One region of the Streptomyces sp. NPDC014006 genome, then DNA from elsewhere that is predicted to be linked to it. Evidence: riboswitches for the same ligand, from Rfam matches in the RefSeq annotation. Region 1 holds a riboswitch; the other holds the start of a gene.
What was found. Region 1 has a riboswitch for S-adenosylmethionine ahead of thrC (threonine synthase). Riboswitches for the same ligand answer to the same signal wherever they lie in the genome.

Region 1 (9,377 bases):
GGCCACGCCACCACCGGCGACGATGCCCTCCTCGACGGCCGCCTTGGCGTTGCGGACGGCGTCCTCGATGCGGTGCTTGCGCTCCTTGAGCTCCACCTCGGTGGCGGCACCGGCCTTGATGACCGCGACACCGCCGGCGAGCTTCGCCAGGCGCTCCTGCAGCTTCTCGCGGTCGTAGTCGGAGTCGCTGTTCTCGATCTCGGCGCGGATCTGGTTCACGCGGCCCGCGACCTGGTCCGAGGAGCCGGCACCGTCGACGATGGTGGTCTCGTCCTTGGTGATGACGACCTTGCGGGCGCGGCCCAGGAGGTCCAGGGTCGCGTTCTCCAGCTTGAGGCCGACCTCCTCGGAGATGACCTCGCCGCCCGTGAGGATGGCGATGTCGCCGAGCATGGCCTTGCGGCGGTCGCCGAAGCCCGGGGCCTTGACGGCGACGGACTTGAAGGTGCCGCGGATCTTGTTCACGACCAGGGTCGACAGGGCCTCGCCCTCGACGTCCTCGGCGATGATCAGCAGCGGCTTGCCCGACTGCATGACCTTCTCCAGGAGCGGGAGCAGGTCCTTGACCGAGGAGATCTTGGAGTTGGCGATGAGGATGTACGGGTCCTCGAGCACCGCCTCCATGCGCTCCATGTCGGTGGCGAAGTAGGCGGAGATGTAGCCCTTGTCGAAGCGCATGCCCTCGGTGAGCTCGAGCTCGAGGCCGAAGGTGTTGCTCTCCTCGACGGTGATGACGCCTTCCTTGCCGACCTTGTCCATGGCCTCGGCGATGAGCTCGCCGATCTGGGTGTCGGCGGCGGAGATGGAGGCCGTGGAGGCGATCTGCTCCTTGGTCTCGACGTCCTTCGCCTGCTCCAGCAGGGCGGCGGAGACGGCTTCGACGGCCTTCTCGATACCGCGCTTCAGAGCCATCGGGTTGGCACCGGCGGCGACGTTGCGCAGGCCTTCCTTGACCAGGGCCTGGGCGAGCACGGTCGCGGTGGTCGTACCGTCACCGGCGACGTCGTCCGTCTTCTTGGCGACTTCCTTGACCAGCTCGGCGCCGATCTTCTCGTACGGGTCCTCGAGCTCGATCTCCTTGGCGATGGACACGCCATCGTTGGTGATCGTGGGCGCGCCCCACTTCTTCTCGAGGACGACGTTGCGGCCCTTGGGGCCGAGCGTCACCTTCACGGCGTCCGCGAGCTGGTTCATGCCGCGCTCGAGGCCGCGCCGCGCCTCCTCGTCGAACGCGATGATCTTGGCCATGTGAAGTGGTCCCTCCAGGACTGGGGGTGATTACTTCGGACCGCGCCCGCGCCCGCGACGGACGGCCCCGACCGGAGGAAGCTCCTTGCCCCGCCCGGCCCTGGCCTCACCGACCCGGTCCTTACGTTGTCACTCTCACCTTCAGAGTGCTAACGCAATGATTAGCACTCGGGCATGGCGAGTGCAAGCGCCTCCCCCGCATCCGCCCCCCTCGTCAGCCGCCCGCGAACACCGCCGCACGGCGCCCTGGACACGCCGAAGGGCCCGCACCCTGTGCGAGGTGCGGGCCCTACGTGCGTGAAAGAACGTTCAGGCGGTGACGCGAACCATGTCGGCCTGCGGACCCTTCTGGCCCTGCGAGATCTCGAACTCGACCCGCTGGCCCTCCTCCAGGGTGCGGTAGCCGTCCATCTGGATGGCGCTGTAGTGGACGAAGACGTCCGCACCACCGTCGACCGCGATGAAGCCGTAGCCCTTCTCCGCGTTGAACCACTTGACGGTGCCCTGAGCCATGCCTAACTCCCCTATTACTGGCCCTTGCACAGATCCGCACTTCGCGGATCCGGGTCAGACCTCACCCCCCGATGGGTGGGGGCGTGCGCCGGAACGCGTCGACCGCGGCTGAATGTATCTGTCCAACTGCCGTCTGCAACAGGTCAATCGGACGAGAAATCTGGACGACCCGGGCCCGAAATCTCGCGAGAATTCACCTGAATTCCGAGCAAGTCGGGCCGTTCAAAGGGTGCAAAAAAGACAAAAGACCCGCATACTTTGGCTACTTCTTGTCGCCCGTGCAGCAGGTTCCAGAGATCACGCCCCGTCGATTCCGGGGCGCGTTCCCCAACTCTACCGCGCCTAATCACATGGAATTGCCCCCTCCGTTTCTCTCACGGAAGGGGCAGCCCGAGGAACTCTGTGTGTCAGCAGCCGCCGGCGACCGCCGGAATGATCGACACACCCGCGCCGTCCGGGGTGGCCGTCTCCAGACCCTGCTCGAAGCGCACGTCGTCGTCATTGACGTACACGTTGACGAACCGGCGCAGCTTGCCCTGGTCGTCCAGCACCCGCGCGGCGATGCCGGTGTGGTTCTTCTCCAGGTCCGCGATGACCTCGGCGAGGGTCGCCCCGTCGGCGGGAACCTCGGCCTGGCCACCGGTGTAGGTGCGCAGGATGGTGGGGATGCGGACAGTGACGCTCACGTGGAAACCTCCGGTGGGATAGGCGCCCTGAAGGGGCGCGGGGAACTGCGCGACCAGCCCCCCGCGGTCCGCAGACGATGGTCTCTCAGACGAGACCCGCGTCGCGGAACGAGTCGAGGGTGGGTCGGATCGTCGCGGTCAGTCCCGTACCGGCGACCGCGTCGAGGGTCTTCAGCCCATCACCCGTGTTCAGCACCACCGTGGTCTTCGTCGGGTCCAGCAAACCGTTCTCGATCAGCTTGCGGGTCACACCCACCGTCACCCCACCGGCGGTCTCCGCGAAGATCCCCTCCGTGCGGGCCAGCAGCTTGATCGCGTCGACGACCTGCTCGTCGGTGACGTCCTCCACCGCGCCGCCCGTGCGGCGCGCGATGTCCAGGACGTACGGCCCGTCGGCCGGGTTGCCGATCGCCAGCGACTTGGCGATGGTGTTCGGCTTCTGCGGGCGCACCACGTCGTGCCCGGCCTTGAAGGCCGTGGACACCGGCGAGCAACCCTCGGCCTGCGCACCGAAGATCTTGTACGGCTTGTCCTCGACCAGGCCCAGCTTGATGAGCTCCTGCAGGCCCTTGTCGACCTTGGTGAGCTGCGAGCCGGAGGCGATCGGGACGACGAGCTGGTCGGGCAGCTGCCAGCCGAGCTGCTCGCAGATCTCGTACGCCAGGGTCTTGGAGCCCTCGGCGTAGTACGGCCGCAGGTTGACGTTGACGAAGCCCCAGCCCTCGCCGGCCGGGTCGCCGATCAGCTCGGAGCAGAAGCGGTTCACGTCGTCGTAGTTGCCCTCGATGCCGACGAGCTCGCCGCCGTAGATCGCGGCCATGACGACCTTGCCCTGCTCCAGGTCGTGCGGAATGAACACGCAGGAGCGGAAGCCGGCCCGCGCGGCGGCGGCGCCGACGGCGCCGGCCAGGTTGCCGGTGGAAGAGCAGGACAGGGTGGTGAAGCCGAAGGCGCGTGCCGCCTCCAGCGCCTGCGCGACCACGCGGTCCTTGAAGGAGTGGGTCGGGTTGCCCGAGTCGTCCTTGACGTACAGACCACCGGTCACGCCGAGCTCGGCGGCGAGGTGGTCGGCCTTGACGAGCTTGGTCCAGCCGGGGTTGATGTTCGGCTTGTCGGCCACGTCCGCGGGGACGGGCAGCAGCGGGGCGTAACGCCAGATGTTCGCGGGACCCGCCTCGATACGCTTGCGGAGTTCCTCGGTGTCGTAGGCCGAGAAGTCATAGGCGATCTCGAGCGGGCCGAAACACTCCTCGCACGCGAAAACCGGGCCCAGCGGGACCCGGTGACCGCACTCGCGGCAGCTCAGGGCCGCGGCGGGACCGAGGTCGACGGTGGAGGTGCTGGTAACTGTCTGCGCAGCCATGTGAGGCGAGGCCCTTTCTCCTCATCTTCCCCACGACGCATCTCGCCGTGAGACGGAATTGGCACCTTCCCCGGCCGGGAGCCTCGCGTGAACGAGTCCGGAATCAGGGTGGTTGCCGGGGCTTCACCGGGCCGTGTCCCTCTGCCCCTCTGGATGAGCGGTATTCGGTTGTGAACGCGGGCGACCCCCGACATGCGATGGTCATCAGCGTTGTTCAAGACTGTAACCGAAGGCCAGGACAGTTGAGATAGTCGTCCGAACCGCGAGATGGATCACACGATCACCCGATGTGAGCCGGTGTGATCACGACAGTGAGGAGCCGCAGACCGTGCTTGAAGAAGTTGAGCGCTGGCTGAGCAGTCGCTCCTGGTCGGTGACCGATCGACCCCTGCACCAGATCCTGGCCGCCAAGCGCGCCACGGGGCAGACGGTCTCCGTCGTGCTGCCGGCGCTGAACGAGGAGGAGACGGTCGGCGACATCGTCGCGATCGTCCGGCACGACCTCATGCAGCAGGTTCCGCTGGTCGACGAGGTGGTCGTGGTCGACTCGGGCTCCACCGACCGTACCGCCGAGGTGGCCGCGGCCGCGGGCGCCCGGGTCGTCCACCGCGACGAGATACTGCCGCGCGTCCCCGCCGTCCCCGGCAAGGGCGAGGTGCTGTGGCGCTCCCTGCTGGTCACCGACGGCGACATCGTCTGTTTCGTCGACGCGGACCTGAAGGAGTTCTCCTCCGACTTCGTGACGGGCATCGTCGGCCCGCTCCTCACCGACCCCGAGGTCCAGCTGGTCAAGGCGATGTACGACCGCCCGCTGGCCGGCGCGGCGGGCCAGGGCGGCCGGGTCACCGAGCTGATGGCCCGCCCGCTGCTGAACATGCACTGGCCGCAGCTGGCGGGCTTCGTGCAGCCGCTCGGCGGCGAGTACGCGGCCCGCCGCAGCCTGCTGGAACAGCTGCCCTTCCCGGTCGGCTACGGCGTGGAGCTGGGCATGCTGGTCGACGCCCTGCACCTGGTCGGCCTCGACGCCCTCGCCCAGGTCGATGTCGGCGTGCGCATCCACCGCCACCAGGACGGTCAGGCCCTCGGCCGGATGGCGGCGGCGATCTACCGCACCGCCCAGCTCCGGCTGGCCCGCGGCCATCTGATCCGGCCGTCGCTGACCCAGTTCGAGCGGAGCGAGGACGGCTTCGAGCCGCGCACGTACTCCGTGGACACGGAGGAGCGCCCGCCGATGACGGAGATCGCGGAGTACGCGGCGCGAAAGGTGGCGTGAGGCGGGTCGCCCCCGGAAGGCGGCGTGCGATGGGTGTCCGTCAGCCTGCCTGGCCGTCGGACCAGCGCCAGCGGCCCGCCGAGTCCTGCTCACACGTCAGGTACTCGCCGCCCTTGCCGTAGGTGCTCAGACCGTGGTGGCGGCCGGCGCAGAACTGGCCGTCGGCGTAGCAGTTGCCCGCGGGGCTGGTGATCGCGCAGGTCCTGCTGCCGCCGCTGGTCGCACCGCTGGTCCCGCCGCTCGACCCCCCGCTCGTCCCGCCACCCGCGGCGGTCCTCGTCGGCTCCGGGGTGTGCAGCAGACGCCCGTCGCAGTCCCGCCCGTCCCGGGCGACGACGAAGGCGACGTCGAAGGAGGGGGTGCGGTCGGCGGGGTCGTCGATCTGCTCGCAGACCTTCTCGCCCGCGCCCCAGGAGGAGGCCGTCCGGCCGCCGCCGTCGAGGGAGGCCCCGGTGCCCTGGAGGTAGACGGCGTAGCGCAGGCCGCTCGCGCGGGCCGCGGCGACGGCCCGGCCGACAGCCGTCCCGGTGTGGTCGCTGATCGTGACGACGGTGGGCTCGGCCACCGGACTCGGGCTGCTGCTCGCCGGGGACGGCTCCGGCTTGGGAGCCGACGTGCTCGGTGCGGCTTTGGTCACCGGCGCGGTCTGCTGGACGGCCTTGCCGTCACCGCCGCCGCCCTGGCAGCCGGCGAGGGCCAGCGCGGCTGCCGTCACCAGCGCCGCGAGACCGGAGACTCCACGGCCCCCCACCCCACGTCTGTGGCCATGTATACCCATCATGATCAACCCGCCCCCCTGGCGTACCGGTCGTTCCGTGTAGAGCGCATCTTGTCCTGTTCACAGGATCTCCACAAGCGGTCGGCCGCATACGACCGGCCACCGAAACCGGCCATACGTTTGAGTTTTTCCGGTGCGGGCTAGGTTGAGGCGTATGGCTTCCACGCACGCTGCTGATCAGAAGGCTCGGGTGCTGGTCGCGTCCAACCGCGGCCCGGTGTCGTACTCGGTGGGCGACGACGGCTCACTCACCGCCAAACGCGGCGGCGGCGGGCTGGTGTCCGGACTGTCGGCCATCGGACCGGAGGCAGGGGCGCTGTGGGTGTGCTCCGCGCTGTCCGACGGCGACCGCGAGGCGGTACGGCGCGGGGTCGGCGAGCAGGGCGTGCGGATGCTGGACGTCCCGGCCGACGTACACGCCGACGCCTACAACGGCATCGCGAACTCCGTGCTCTGGTTCGTGCACCACATGCTGTACCAGACGCCGCTGGAACCGGTCTTCGACGCCGAGTTCCGCAGGCAGTGGGCGTCGTACGAGACGTACAACCGGGCGTTCGCCGAGGCGCTGGCCGAGGAGGCCGCCGACGGCGCGGTGGTGATCGTGCAGGACTACCACCTGACCCTGGTGCCGGGGATGCTCCGCGAGCTGCGGCCCGATCTGCGCATCGGGCACTTCTCGCACACGCCGTGGGCGCCGCCGGAGTACTTCCGGATGCTGCCGGACGACATCGCGCGGCAGGTCCTCGAGGGGATGCTGGGCGCGGACCGGCTCGGCTTCCTCACCCGGCGCTGGGCGGACGCCTTCACGGCCTGCTGCGAGCAGTTCGCGGACGGGCTCGGCAGCACCCGGATCGGGGTGCACGGACTCGGCGCGGACGCCGACTTCCTGCGCGAGCGGGCTCACCGGGCCGACGTGGGTGAGCGGATGGCGGCGCTGCGGCAGCAGATCGGCGCGGGCCGCAGGACGATCGTGCGGGTGGACCGCACCGAGCTGTCCAAGAACATCGTGCGCGGGATGCTGGCGTACCGGCAGCTGCTCGAGGACCACCCCGAGTGGCGCGAGCGGGTCGTGCACGTGGCGTTCGCCTACCCGTCCCGGCAGGACCTCGCCGTCTACCGGGACTACACGGCCGAGGTGCAGCGGGTCGCGCAGGAGATCAACGCCGACTACGGCACGGACGGCTGGACGCCGGTCGTGCTGCACGTCGAGGACGACTTCGCGCGCTCGCTGGCGGCGTACCGGCTCGCGGACGTGGCGCTGGTGAACCCGATCCGGGACGGGATGAACCTGGTCGCCAAGGAGGTGCCGCTCGTCTCCGACGAGGGCTGCGCGCTGGTGCTGTCGCGGGAGGCCGGGGCGTTCGAGGAGCTGGGCGAGGACGCGATCGCGGTCAACCCGTACGACGTGACCGGTACGGCGGCCGCGCTGCACGAGGCGTTGAGCATGCCGGTGGGCGAGCGCAACGACCGCGCCAAGCGGCTGGCGGCAGCGGCGACCGCACTGCCGCCGGCGAAGTGGTTCCTGGAACAGCTTCAGGCGTTGCAGGGGTGACCCGCGCGGCTAGGGCCTGGCCACCCGGTCCGCCAGTGCCGCCAGCAGTCGTACGACTCCCTCCGGGCCGTCGACCACCACGTCCGCCCGCTTCGACAGCTCGGTGACCTCCGAGCTGCCGCTGCACACCAGCAGACCCGGGACGCCCTCCAAGCGCAGTGCCTCGACGGCGGCGAAGGCGGGCAGGTCGCCCAGGTCGTCGCCGGCGTAGACGACGGACTCGGCGCCCACCGCGCGGACGTACTCCGTCAGCGCCACCCCCTTGTCGACGCCGGGCGGGCGCAGCTCCAGGACCAGGCGTCCGGGCTCGACGATCAGTCCGTGCCGCGCCGCAAGGTCCGCCAGCGGCTCGCGCAGCGCCTCGAACGCGGCCTGCGGATCCTCGGCGCGGCGGGTGTGCACGGCGACCGCGCGGCCCTTCTCCTCGATCCATGTGCCGCGCCAGGCGCCGACCGAGTCCAGCAGCCCGGGCAGCTCGGCGCGCACCCCCGCGACGCCGGGGTGGGGCGGCGGGGCGGTCAGCTCACCGGTGGCGGCCTCCCAGCGTTCGGCGCCGTAGTGACCGAGGACGACGAGGCGCTCCAGACCGGGCACGCCCGCGAAGCCGCCGTTGCGCACGGCGACCCCCGCGGGGCGGCCGGTGACCACAGCGATCGAGGCGACCTCGGGGGCGAGGCGGGCGAGGGCCGGTACCGCGTCCGGGTGGGCGCGGGCCTGATCGGGGTCGGCGACGATGGGGGCGAGCGTGCCGTCGAAGTCGAGGCCGATCACCGCCTTGCCGGGGCGGGCGAGGACGGCGTCGAGGCCCTCGCGGCCCTGCGCGGTCACCGGTTCGGGAAGGTCCGTGGCGTACGTGTCATGGCTGCCCATACCGCGAACCTATCCCCGGACGAGCCCTGCCGAACCTGGGGAACGGTCTCGCTGGGGAACGGTGTGGCCGGGAGACGGTGTCGTCACCGCTCGGCGCGGCGGGCGTCCCGTATCCGTCTGAGCCTGTTCACCGTCACCGGGTCGTGGGCGAGGGCGCGGGTGTCGTCCAGGAGGGCGTTGAGCAGCTGGTAGTAGCGGACCGGGGCGAGGCCCAGCTCCTCGCGGATGGCGCGCTCCTTCGCGCCGGGGCCGGGAAAGCCCCGGCGCTCCAGCGCGAGGACGGCCTGCTCGCGCTCGCCCAGCGGCGGCCGGCCCATCTCGGATGCGTCCATGCCCGAAACCGTACCGCCGCCCACTGACAGTCCCGCTAGGGCTGCGCGCTGTCCGCCGCGACCGCCGCCGACTGGATCTGCCCGAGGACGGACACGGCGCTGCCCGTGGGATCGACGGCCTGCCCGATCCGCTTCTTGATGTCGGCGCTGACCGACGCCCAGGACGTCTTGCCGACCGGGTACAGCTCGCTGAGCGGCAGCTGCTGCAGGAACGGGCGGATGTCCTTGTCCTGGTCGGAGCCGCTCATCGCCGCGGAGGCCGTGGTGGTGACCGGCAGCAGGTCGTAGGTGCGGGAGAAGTCGAGGACGTTCTTCTCGCTGTAGACGAAGTCGAGGAAGTCGCGGATCTGCTCGCGGTGGCCGTTCTTCTTGAAGGCCATCATCCAGTCGGCCACGCCCATCACGGACCGGCTGGGCCCGTTCACGCCCGGCATGGTGACCATGCCGAACTTCACGCCCTTCTTGGCGGCCATCTGCATCAGCGACGGATGCCCGTTGAGCATGCCGACCTCGCCGTCGGCGAAGGCGGTGAAGGCGTCGGCACGGTTCAGCTTGCCCGGCGCGACGGGACCCGTGAGGTCCTTGCCGACCAGCTCGTTCTTCAGCCAGGTGAAGGTCTGGACGTTCTGCGAGGCGTCGATGCCGTAGGTGCCGACGGTGTCGACGTAGCCGCCCCCGCCGCTGAGCAGCCACTGCATCGTCTCCGCCTGGGCCTCCTCCGGCCCGAGGGGCAGCGCGTAGGGGTACTTCACGCCCTTGTCC
Region 2 (9,377 bases), on a different contig from region 1:
AGGCCCGAGCAGTCGAACCCGGAGGGCCCGTTGGCGCCCCACACGTACGGCCTGCCGAGGGCCGCGCGGGCGGCGGCGACCGCGGCGGCGGCCCGCTCGGAGGCCGGCCCGGCCCCGCCGAGCTCGGGCAGGTCGGTGCGGCCGGTGCGCGAGATGCGCTCATAGGCGGCGCGTTCGGTGGCGGGCAGGGAGTTGAGCAACTGGCGCGCCTTGGCGAGCTTGTGCTCGACGGTCTTCTTGTGCCGGGCGACGGCCGCGCGGCTGCGCTCGAGTTCGGCCAGCTGCCGGGTGGCCTCGGCGCGTTCCTGGGCGAGTTCGCGCAGGGCGCCCTGCAGCTCGTGCAGTTGCCCGGCCTGGTGGGCGGTGATCCGGTCGAGCACGGAGGCCTTGTCGAGGTAGTCGTCGGGGTCGGCGGAGAACAGCAGCGCGACGGCCGGGTCGATGCCACCGGAGCGGTACTGGGCTCCGGCCAGCGAACCCAGCGCGTCCCGCATGGTGTTGACCCGCTCCTGCTGACGGGCGATCAGATCCTGGCTGTCGCTGACCTGCCGGTGCAGCGCGTCGGCCCGCTCGTCGGCCTTGTTGTACGCCTCGGTGGCCTTCTCGGCCTCCTCGTAGAGGCGGTCGACCTCGGCCCGGGCATCGCCCTGCGGCGCGGCCACGGCGGAGCCGGCCGGTACGGCGCCGAGGGCGGCGGCCGCGACGGAGAGCGCACTGAGGGCGGCGCACGCGCCCCGGTCGAACCCGGAGTGCGCGAGGCGACGGCGATGGGAACCCACGGGAGGCCGCGCTCCTTCCACTGGGGAACAGGACTGCTCCCCGCGGACACCGAAAACGCCGTGGACGGCGAGGGCCGGGGGAAACGCGGCAGACAGTAGCCCCGTCACGGGCCGGCGGCCAAAGACCGCCGCGGGCACACACGGTGACGCCCCGCCGCTGACGCAGGTCATCGGCGGGGCGGGGGGTCATTTCCCGTCGTCACGATTCGCCCGTTCGGGCGGCACGGCACGTTGATCTTGTCGAGGCCGGGGTGTCCCGGCGCGGGTCCCGAGGGTCAGATCCGCACGCCGAACTGGAACGGCATGTTGTTGATCGACTCGTAGCGCACGACGGTGCCGGTGCGCGGGGCGTGCAGCACCTGGCCGTTGCCCGCGTACAGGCCGACGTGGTGCAGGTCGCCGTAGAAGAGCACCAGGTCGCCGACCTGGAGGTCGCTCATGGAGTAGATGCGCGTGCCGGCGTTCGCCTGGTCCTGCGAGGTGCGGGGGATGGAGACGCCGGCCTGGGCGTAGGCCCAGGAGGTCAGACCCGAGCAGTCGAAGGAGGACGGGCCGGTGGCGCCGTAGACGTACGGCGAGCCGATTCGGCTCTGGGCCGCGGAGAAGGCGGCGGCGGCGCGGCCGGAGGCGGCCTTGGAGTTGCCGAGGTCGACGCGGCTGCTCGCCGAGCGGCTGGCGCGGGCGTCCTCCGCGGCCATGGCGGCCTTCTCGGCGGCGGTCAGGGAGTTGAGCAGCTTCTGCGCCTCGGCGAGCTTGCCCTGGACTTCCTTCTTCTTCTTGCCCAGCTCGGTGCGGGTGGCGGAGAGGTCCTTGAGCTTCGCTGCGGCCTCGGAGCGCTCCTGGGCGAGCTGACGCTGCTTCTCCTGGATCTTCTTCAGCGCCTCGACCTGCTGGCCGCTCAACTGGTCGAGCGTGGAGGCCTTGTCGAGGTAGGAATCCGGATCGGAGGAGAGGAACAGCTGCACGGAGGAGTCGATGGTGCCGGTGCGGTACTGGGCGGCGGCCGCCAGGCCTATGCCGTCGCGCAGCTCGTTGAGCTCCTCCTGGCCGCGCGCCACGTTGTCCTGGATGGTGGAGATCTCCTTCTGGAGCGTCTCCTGCTTCTCCTTGGCGCCGTTGTACTTCTCGGTGGCCTGCTCGGCCTCCTCGTAGAGCTTGTCGACCTTGGCCTTGACCTCGTCCTTGCTCGGCTTCTCGCTGGGCGCGGCGTTGGCCGCCTGCGCGCTGATGGCGACGGCAGCGGCGGCTGCGGTGGTCAGCACGGTCACACGTGCACGGCTCGGCTGCTTGGGTCGACGGTGGGACGCCACGGAGGCGAACTCCTTCTTGTGAGTAATCACCCGGTCGGAGGTTCGAAGGCAGACCCTAGTGACCTCGCTGTGATGAGTTCAAATCCTCACAGCAAAAAAACCCGTTACGCCATGCATTCTTTGCACACAACTCACCAGCAGTGACATGGGATTGACCGTCTGTGGATCGCCGCGGGCGCCAATTCGGGTATTGGGCCCGTGCGTTCACCTTCTAGGACAGTCGCTTGAGGAGTACCGCAGAAGCCACCGGTCGGGCACCGGCCCGGGCGACGCCGTCGGCCACCTCGCGGTCGGTTGAGGCGACGATGACCGGGCGGCCCGGCGGCTCGGCGCGCACCAGCTGGCGGATCAGCTCGTCCGCCGTGACACCCGGCTTGGAGAACAGCACCCGCACCCCGCGCGGCGGAGCCAGCAGCACCGGCGCGACCAGTTCGGCCCCGTCGAAGACACAGGTGACCTCGGCGCCGGTCTGCGCGGCGAGCGCGGACAGCTGCCCGAGGAGCCTCAGGCGCTGCTTCTCCAGCGGCATCTGGGGATAGCCGGTCTTGGTGACGTTGTAGCCGTCGACGACCAGATGCGCCTGCGGCAGCGCGAGCAACTGGTCCAGGATCGCCGGGTCGTTCTCGGACAGCGCGCGCGCCGCGATGTCCTTCGGCGTCATCCGCCCCGGCTCGACGGCGTCCACGGTCTCGGCCGGACGCACGGACACCGGGGGAAGGGCCAGTTCGCGCCGCAGTCCCTGGGTGGCGTCCAGCAGGGTGTCCAGCAGCAGCCGGACCCGCATGTCCTCCACGCTGCGTCCCTCGCGCGCCGCGCGGCGGGTGGCCTCCAGGGCGGCCTCCGCCTCGCTCAGACGCGTCTTGAGCCGCCGTGACTCGCTCTCCGCCGCGGACACCTGCGCCTGCGCTTCGGCGCGTACGCCCTCGGTCTCGGCCTGCGCCTTGCGCAGCGCCGCCTCGCCTCGCTTGACGTCACTGAGGGCGGCGCGCAGCTTGCGGTGCAGCGATTCCGCTTCCTTCTTGACCTGGTCCAGCTCCGCGCGCAGCCGCTCGGTCTCGGCCCGGGTGTGCTCCTTGGTCTGCGCGAGCAGTTCGCGCAGCCGCTCCAGCTCGGCGCGGCTCTCCTCGTCGGCGCGCTCGGCGTGGGCGCGCTGCGCCTCCTCGCCGGCCGCCGTGACCAGCTTCACCCAGCCCGCGGGGCGAAGAACATAGGCCGCAGCCGCCACGTCGAGCGGGTCCGCGGCCGGGGGCGGCGAGCCGGAGTCCAGGGCGCCGGCCAGTTCCGGCTGCGCTTCTCTGAACTTCTCGCCGATCCGCTGCCGGAACAGCGGATCGGTCTCCAGCGCGGCCGCCATCGCGTTCCCGGCGAACTTGGCCCGCCGGTTCGGTGCGAACCGGGCGTACTGCCGAAGCTGTGCGGGCAGTTCACCGACGGTCAGCCCGCCGAAGCCGTCCGCGACGATCTGGACGACCCTGCGGCGCACGCCGTCGGGCAGCGGACGGTCGAGCACCTCAGCGGCGCCGTCGCCCGGCCCCCCGCCTGTGGTCTCCACCATCCGTCACTCCTGTACCTGTCGTACGTCTTTCCTGTCGGCCGTGAGGGGGCGCCGGCTCAGGCCTCGACCGCGGGCCGGTCCACGAGCTCCACCTGGTCCACGGCGTTGCACCAGCGGCAGCGCACCGACTCGATGGTCTCACTGAGCACCTCGCGCTCCTCGACCTTGGGCTCGCCGGCGAGATCGAGGTGGACGTACTCGACGACCTTCGACGAGCGGGTCACGTCGAAGCGGGTGAGGTTGCCGCAGAGCGTGCAGCGCCACCGCGTCGTGGCGGTCGGCAGGGGAACCGTCATCGTGACTGTTCGCTTTCTTCCAGTGTCCGTGACGCACCGGCCTCCCCGGTGCGTGTGGCTCGTAACCCTACGGCCTGGCGGTCACTCGCCGCTGGTCCGTCCACGGCGGCGAGGCGGCCTCGTCCGATGCGTCCGGTTACGTCATGCTCTGTAGGCATGATCGGCAACTGGACGACCGCGGTCGGCAAGGTGACCAGGACCCTGTCGCGCACCTCGGCCCCGGTGACGTACGCACTGATCGCCGTGTGCTGCCTGATCTTCCTGCTGGGGCCGGCGGCGGGCGTGAACCCGGCCTACGGCCACGGCGACGAACTGCTCACCGCGCAGCGGGCGTACTTCCGGCGCTGGGGCGTGATCCCGGACGAGCTCTTCCAGGGCTCCCCGCGGGCCGTACTGACGCCCATGACGGCCCTGTTCGTGCACGGCAGCTGGGTGCATCTGCTCGGCAACATGCTCTTCCTCTACGTCTTCGGAGCGATGACCGAGGAACGGATGGGCCGCGGCCGGTTCGTCGTGTTCTACGTCGGCTGCGGTTACCTGGCCCTGCTGGGATACGCCGCCGCCCACGCCGCGTCCGAGCAGTCGCTGGTCGGCGCCTCGGGGGCGATCTCGGCGGTCCTCGGCGCGTTTCTCTCCCTCTTCCCCCGCGCCCGGGTGACCAGTCTCCTGCCGTTCCTGTTCTTTGTGCCGCTGCGCTTCCCGGCGTGGGTCGTCCTGCCGTTCTGGGCGGTGCTGCAGTGGCTGGCGGCGGGGCGTGCCACCCAGGGGCCGGGGGTGGCGTACCTGGCCCATCTGATCGGCTTCGGGCTGGGCTTCCTGGTCGCGTGGGTGGCCGTCCGCCGTGGGACTAGAGTGAAAGCCGCCCCTGCTCCGGCCCCCGAGGGAGAGAACCAGCCGTGATCACCGCGATCGTCCTCATCAAGACCAGCGTGGACCGGATCCCCGAGATCGCCGAGCAGATCGCTTCGCTGGATTCGGTGAGCGAGGTCTTCTCCGTCACCGGGACGTACGACCTGATCGCCATGGTGCGGGTGCGGCAGCACGAGGACCTGGCGGAGGTCATCCCGGGGCGGATCAGCAAGATCCCGGGCGTCGAGGGCACGGACACGCACGTGGCTTTTCGGACGTACTCCCAGCACGACCTGGAGGCGGCGTTCGCGATCGGTCTGGACTCCTGACCGGGGGAACACCGCCTCACCGGGCGTTCGACTGCCTCGGACCGCGCCTCAGACAGCGGGAACGCAGCGGCCGTCTTCCGTCCTGTACGTCCACTGCGCGCCCTGGGTGACCAGTTCCTTGACCGCCGTGATGAAGCGCTCCACATGCTCGTCCGGGGTGCCCGCGCCGAAGCTCACGCGGATCGCGTTGAGGGACTTCTCGCCGGGGGCCGCCTCGGGGGCGCCGCACTCGCCCTGGGTCTGGGGGTCGCTGCCGAGCAGGGTGCGCACCAGCGGGTGGGCGCAGAAGAGGCCGTCGCGGACGCCGATGCCGTACTCGGCGGACAGGGCCGCGGCGAAGTGGGAGCTGTTCCAGCCCTCGACGACGAACGAGATCACGCCGACCCGAGGGGCGTCGTCGCCGAAGAGGGAGAGGATCCTCACCTCGGGCACGTCGGCCAGGCCCTCGCGGACCGCGGCGATGAGCTGCTGCTCGCGGGCGACCAGAGTGTCCCAGCCGGCCTCGGTCAGCGCCTTGCAGGCGGAGGCGATGGAGTAGGCACCGATCACGTTCGGGGAGCCGGCTTCGTGGCGGGCGGCGCTGTCGTGCCACTCCACGTCCACTCCCCCGTCCTCGCGCCGGGCGACCTTGCGGCTGGCGCCGCCGCCGGCGAGGTAGGGGTCGGCGGCCTGGAGCCAGTCGGCGCGGCCGGCCAGGACGCCGGAGCCGAAGGGGGCGTACAGCTTGTGGCCGGAGAAGGCGACCCAGTCGACGTCGAGGTCGCGCACGCTCACCGGGTGGTGCGGGGCCAGCTGGGCGGCGTCCAGGACGATCCGGGCACCGTGGGCGTGCGCGGCGGCCGCCAGCTCGCGCACCGGCCACAGTTCGCCGGTGACGTTGGAGGCGCCGGTGACGCAGACCAGGGCGGGGCCGTGGGGGTCGCGGTCGGCGAGCGCGCGCTCCAGGGTCTCGACGGCCTGCCGCGGGGTGCGCGGGGCGTTGAGGTAGGTGACCTTCGCGTGCTGCCAGGGCAGCAGCGAGGCGTGGTGCTCGGTCTCGAAGACGAAGACCTGGCAGTCGGCCGGGACCGCCCGGGCCAGCAGGTTGAGCGAGTCCGTCGTGGAGCGGGTGAAGACGACCTGGTCGCCATCGCGGCAGTCGAGGAACTCCGCGACCGTCTTCCGGGCGTTCTCGAACAGGTCGGTGGACAGCTGCGAGAGGTATCCGGCACCGCGGTGCACGCTGCCGTAGTACGGCGCGTACGCCGCCACGTCGTCCCAGACGCGCTGCAGGGCGGGAGCGCTGGCGGCGTAGTCGAGGGCGGCGTAGGTGACCTCGCCTCCGGTGACGAGCGGGACGGTGACATCTCGGCCCAGAACGGGCAGCGGGGCACAAACGGACCGGTCGGCGGCAGCGGTGGAGACAGACATGGCGGAACTCCCGTGAGGATGCGCGAGAAAGCGCGGGAAAGGATGAAAAAAGGGTGCGCGGAGGCGGGGCTCGGCGGCCCTATCGCATTCGCTTGCTCACGGAAGACTCCTCGACGACCAGGACCCCTGGGTTCGCGAGGGGTCCGCGCTTGCCGCAGACCTTGCTGACTGCGGCCTGGTCTTCACCCGGGGCACCCCGCCACGGACGGAGGGTTGCCGGACAGTCGGCCGGGGCCTCATGACTGTCACTCATGACCTGGTACGGGAACGTAACGGAAGTGATCGGCGTCCCGCAACCCGAGTCCGGATCGCGGGACGGCCGTCGGCCGACGCTAGGCGTTGCTGGCCGCCACCCAGCGCTCCAGTGTGCGCTTGGCCGAGCCCGAGTCGATGGACCGGGCCGCCTTCGCCATGGCGGCCCGGATCTGCTCGGCCAGCGGTGCGCCGGTCGGCTCCAGAGCGACCAGCGCGGCCGCCGAGTTGAGCACGACGGCGTCCCGGACGGGCCCGGGCTCGCCGTCCAGCAGGCGCCGGGCCACCTCGGCGTTGTAGGAGGCGTCGGCGCCGCGCAGGGCCTCCACGGGGGCCAGGTCGATGCCGACCTCCCGCGGGTCGAAGGTCTCCTCGGTGACCTTGCCCTCCCGGACGATCCAGACCCGGGACGTGGAGGTGATCGTCAGCTCGTCCAGGCCGTCGTCACCCCGGAAGACCAGGGAGGAGTTGCCGCGTTCGGCGAAGACGCCGGCGACGATGGGCGCCATCCTGGCGTCGGCGACGCCGACGGCCTGCGCCCGCACCTTCGCCGGGTTGGTCAGCGGGCCCAGCACGTTGAAGGTGGTGCGGATGCCCAACTGGCCGCGCGCGGCGGCCACATGGCGCAGCGCCGGATGGAACTTCACCGCGAAGCAGAAGGTGATCCCGGCCTCCTCGGCGACCTGGGGCACCCGGTGCAGCGGCAGGTTGAGGTTGACGCCGAGCTTCTCCAGCACGTCGGAGGCGCCGGAGGCCGAGGAGGCGGCCCGGTTGCCGTGCTTGACGACCTTCGCGCCCGTGCCGGCCACGACGATCGAGGACATGGTGGAGATGTTCACCGTCTTCGCGCCGTCGCCGCCCGTGCCGACGATGTCGACGGTGGGGCCGGGGACCTCGATGACGTTGGCGTGGTCGTACATCGCCCGGACCAGACCGGTGATCTCCTCGACCGTCTCGCCCTTGGCGCGCAGCGCGACCGCGAACCCGGCGATCTGCGCGTCGGTGGCCTCGCCGCGCATGATCTGGTCCATCGCCCAGGCGGTGTCCTCGGCGCTCTGGTCGTGGCCTTCCAGCAGGCTGTTCAGCACGCGGGGCCAGGAACGGCCCGCCGCGGTGTCGCCTCCAGCGGGGGTCACAGCGCTCATCAGCCGCTCCTGGTCGTCGTACGCATCGAATGACGTCTCCACCCTATCCAGCCCGGCGCACGGCGAAGGGCCCCGTCCGCACACCGGACGGGGCCCCGCCCACGCACGACAAGCCCGCCCGGGCCGCCGCCGCACGGCCCGACGCCCCCGGCCCCCGGCCTCCCTCCGGCCGGCTTATTGCCCCGCGACCGCACGCTCGGCCTCGCCGGACCAGCGCCACTCACAACGGCCCTCGCCGGACCACCGCTCCTCACGACGGCCGGCCGAAGACCGCCCGCGCACGGCGAAGGGCCCCGTCCGAACACCGGACGGGGCCCTTCGACCGTGGCGTGGCTGACGCAGCGATCAGTGGTGGCCGTGGCCGCTCGTGATCTCCCTGTACTCCTCGGCGGTCGGCTTCGGAATCTGCGCCTCCTCGCCGAAGTACGCCTCGCTGAGCTTGGCGCGCAGCTTCTCGGCGCCCTTCACCTTGCGCTCGACACCGTTCTCGTCGACCGTGGGGCCGATCTCGAGCGGCTTGTACTGCTCGTGCGCGGTGAGGGTGTGCAGCGCCTCCTGGCTGAGCGGCTCGTGGACCTCGATGAACTCACCGTGCGGCAGGCGCTTGATGGTGCCGGTCTCGCGACCGTGCAGCACCTTCTCCTTGTCCCGGCGCTGCAGGCCGAGGCAGATCCGCTTGGTGAGGAGGAAGGCCAGCACCGGGCCGACGAAGAAGCCGATCCGGACGAACCAGGTGACCGCGTTGATCGACAGGTGGAAGTGGGTGGCCCACAGGTCGTTGCCACCGCCGACCAGCGTGATCATGTAGATCGTGATCCAGGCGACACCGAACGCGGTACGCGTCGGGGCGTTGCGCGGACGGTCCAGGATGTGGTGCTCGCGCTTGTCGCCGGTGATCCAGGACTCGATGAACGGGTAGACCGCGATCGCCGCCAGGACCAGCGGGAAGAGCACCAGCGGGATGAACACGCCCAGGACCAGCGTGTGGCCCCAGAAGTTGACCTCCCAGCCCGGCATGAAGCGGATCAGACCCTCGGCGAAGCCCATGTACCAGTCCGGCTGGGCGCCCGTGGACACCTGGTCCGGCCGGTAGGGGCCCATGGCCCAGATCGGGTTGATCTGCGCGACCGCGGCGATGACCGCGATGACACCGAAGACCAGGAAGAAGAAGCCGCCCGCCTTCGCCATGTACACCGGAAGCAGCGGCATGCCGACGACGTTCTTGTTCGACTTGCCGGGACCCGCGAACTGGGTGTGCTTGTGGTAGAAGACCAGGATCAGGTGGGCCACCATCAGGCCCAGCATGATGCCCGGCAGCAGCAGGATGTGGATCGAGTAGAAGCGGGCCACGAAGTCGCCGCCCGGGAACTCGCCGCCGAAGAGGAAGAACGAGATGTACGTGCCGACGATCGGCACGGACAGGATCGCACCCTCCATGAAGCGGACACCGGT

Region 2: it holds a riboswitch for S-adenosylmethionine, as region 1 does, so the genes downstream of both, ACF1GV_RS04555 (aminotransferase class V-fold PLP-dependent enzyme) here and thrC (threonine synthase) in region 1, are expected to answer to the same signal.

What each region holds. Positions count from the first base shown of each region.
Region 1 covers NZ_JBICAJ010000007.1:389,088-398,464, forward strand. The annotation lists gene groL (chaperonin GroEL) at 1-1,248, opposite strand, end outside; gene ACF1GV_RS25160 (cold-shock protein) at 1,558-1,761, opposite strand; gene ACF1GV_RS25165 (MoaD/ThiS family protein) at 2,169-2,447, opposite strand; gene thrC (threonine synthase) at 2,533-3,810, opposite strand; SAM riboswitch class I at 3,829-3,970, opposite strand; gene ACF1GV_RS25175 (glucosyl-3-phosphoglycerate synthase) at 4,139-5,083, shown strand; gene ACF1GV_RS25180 (hypothetical protein) at 5,124-5,834, opposite strand; gene ACF1GV_RS25185 (trehalose-6-phosphate synthase) at 6,016-7,413, shown strand; gene otsB (trehalose-phosphatase) at 7,423-8,283, opposite strand; gene ACF1GV_RS25195 (DUF3263 domain-containing protein) at 8,367-8,615, opposite strand; gene ACF1GV_RS25200 (ABC transporter substrate-binding protein) at 8,651-9,377, opposite strand, start outside.
Region 2 covers NZ_JBICAJ010000001.1:989,747-999,123, reverse strand. The annotation lists gene ACF1GV_RS04585 (NlpC/P60 family protein) at 1-779, opposite strand, end outside; gene ACF1GV_RS04580 (NlpC/P60 family protein) at 1,055-2,089, opposite strand; gene ACF1GV_RS04575 (NYN domain-containing protein) at 2,301-3,644, opposite strand; gene ACF1GV_RS04570 (hypothetical protein) at 3,701-3,940, opposite strand; gene ACF1GV_RS04565 (rhomboid family intramembrane serine protease) at 4,097-4,840, shown strand; gene ACF1GV_RS04560 (Lrp/AsnC family transcriptional regulator) at 4,837-5,118, shown strand; gene ACF1GV_RS04555 (aminotransferase class V-fold PLP-dependent enzyme) at 5,167-6,528, opposite strand; SAM riboswitch class IV at 6,669-6,785, opposite strand; gene trpD (anthranilate phosphoribosyltransferase) at 6,861-7,925, opposite strand; gene ACF1GV_RS04545 (cytochrome bc complex cytochrome b subunit) at 8,271-9,377, opposite strand, start outside.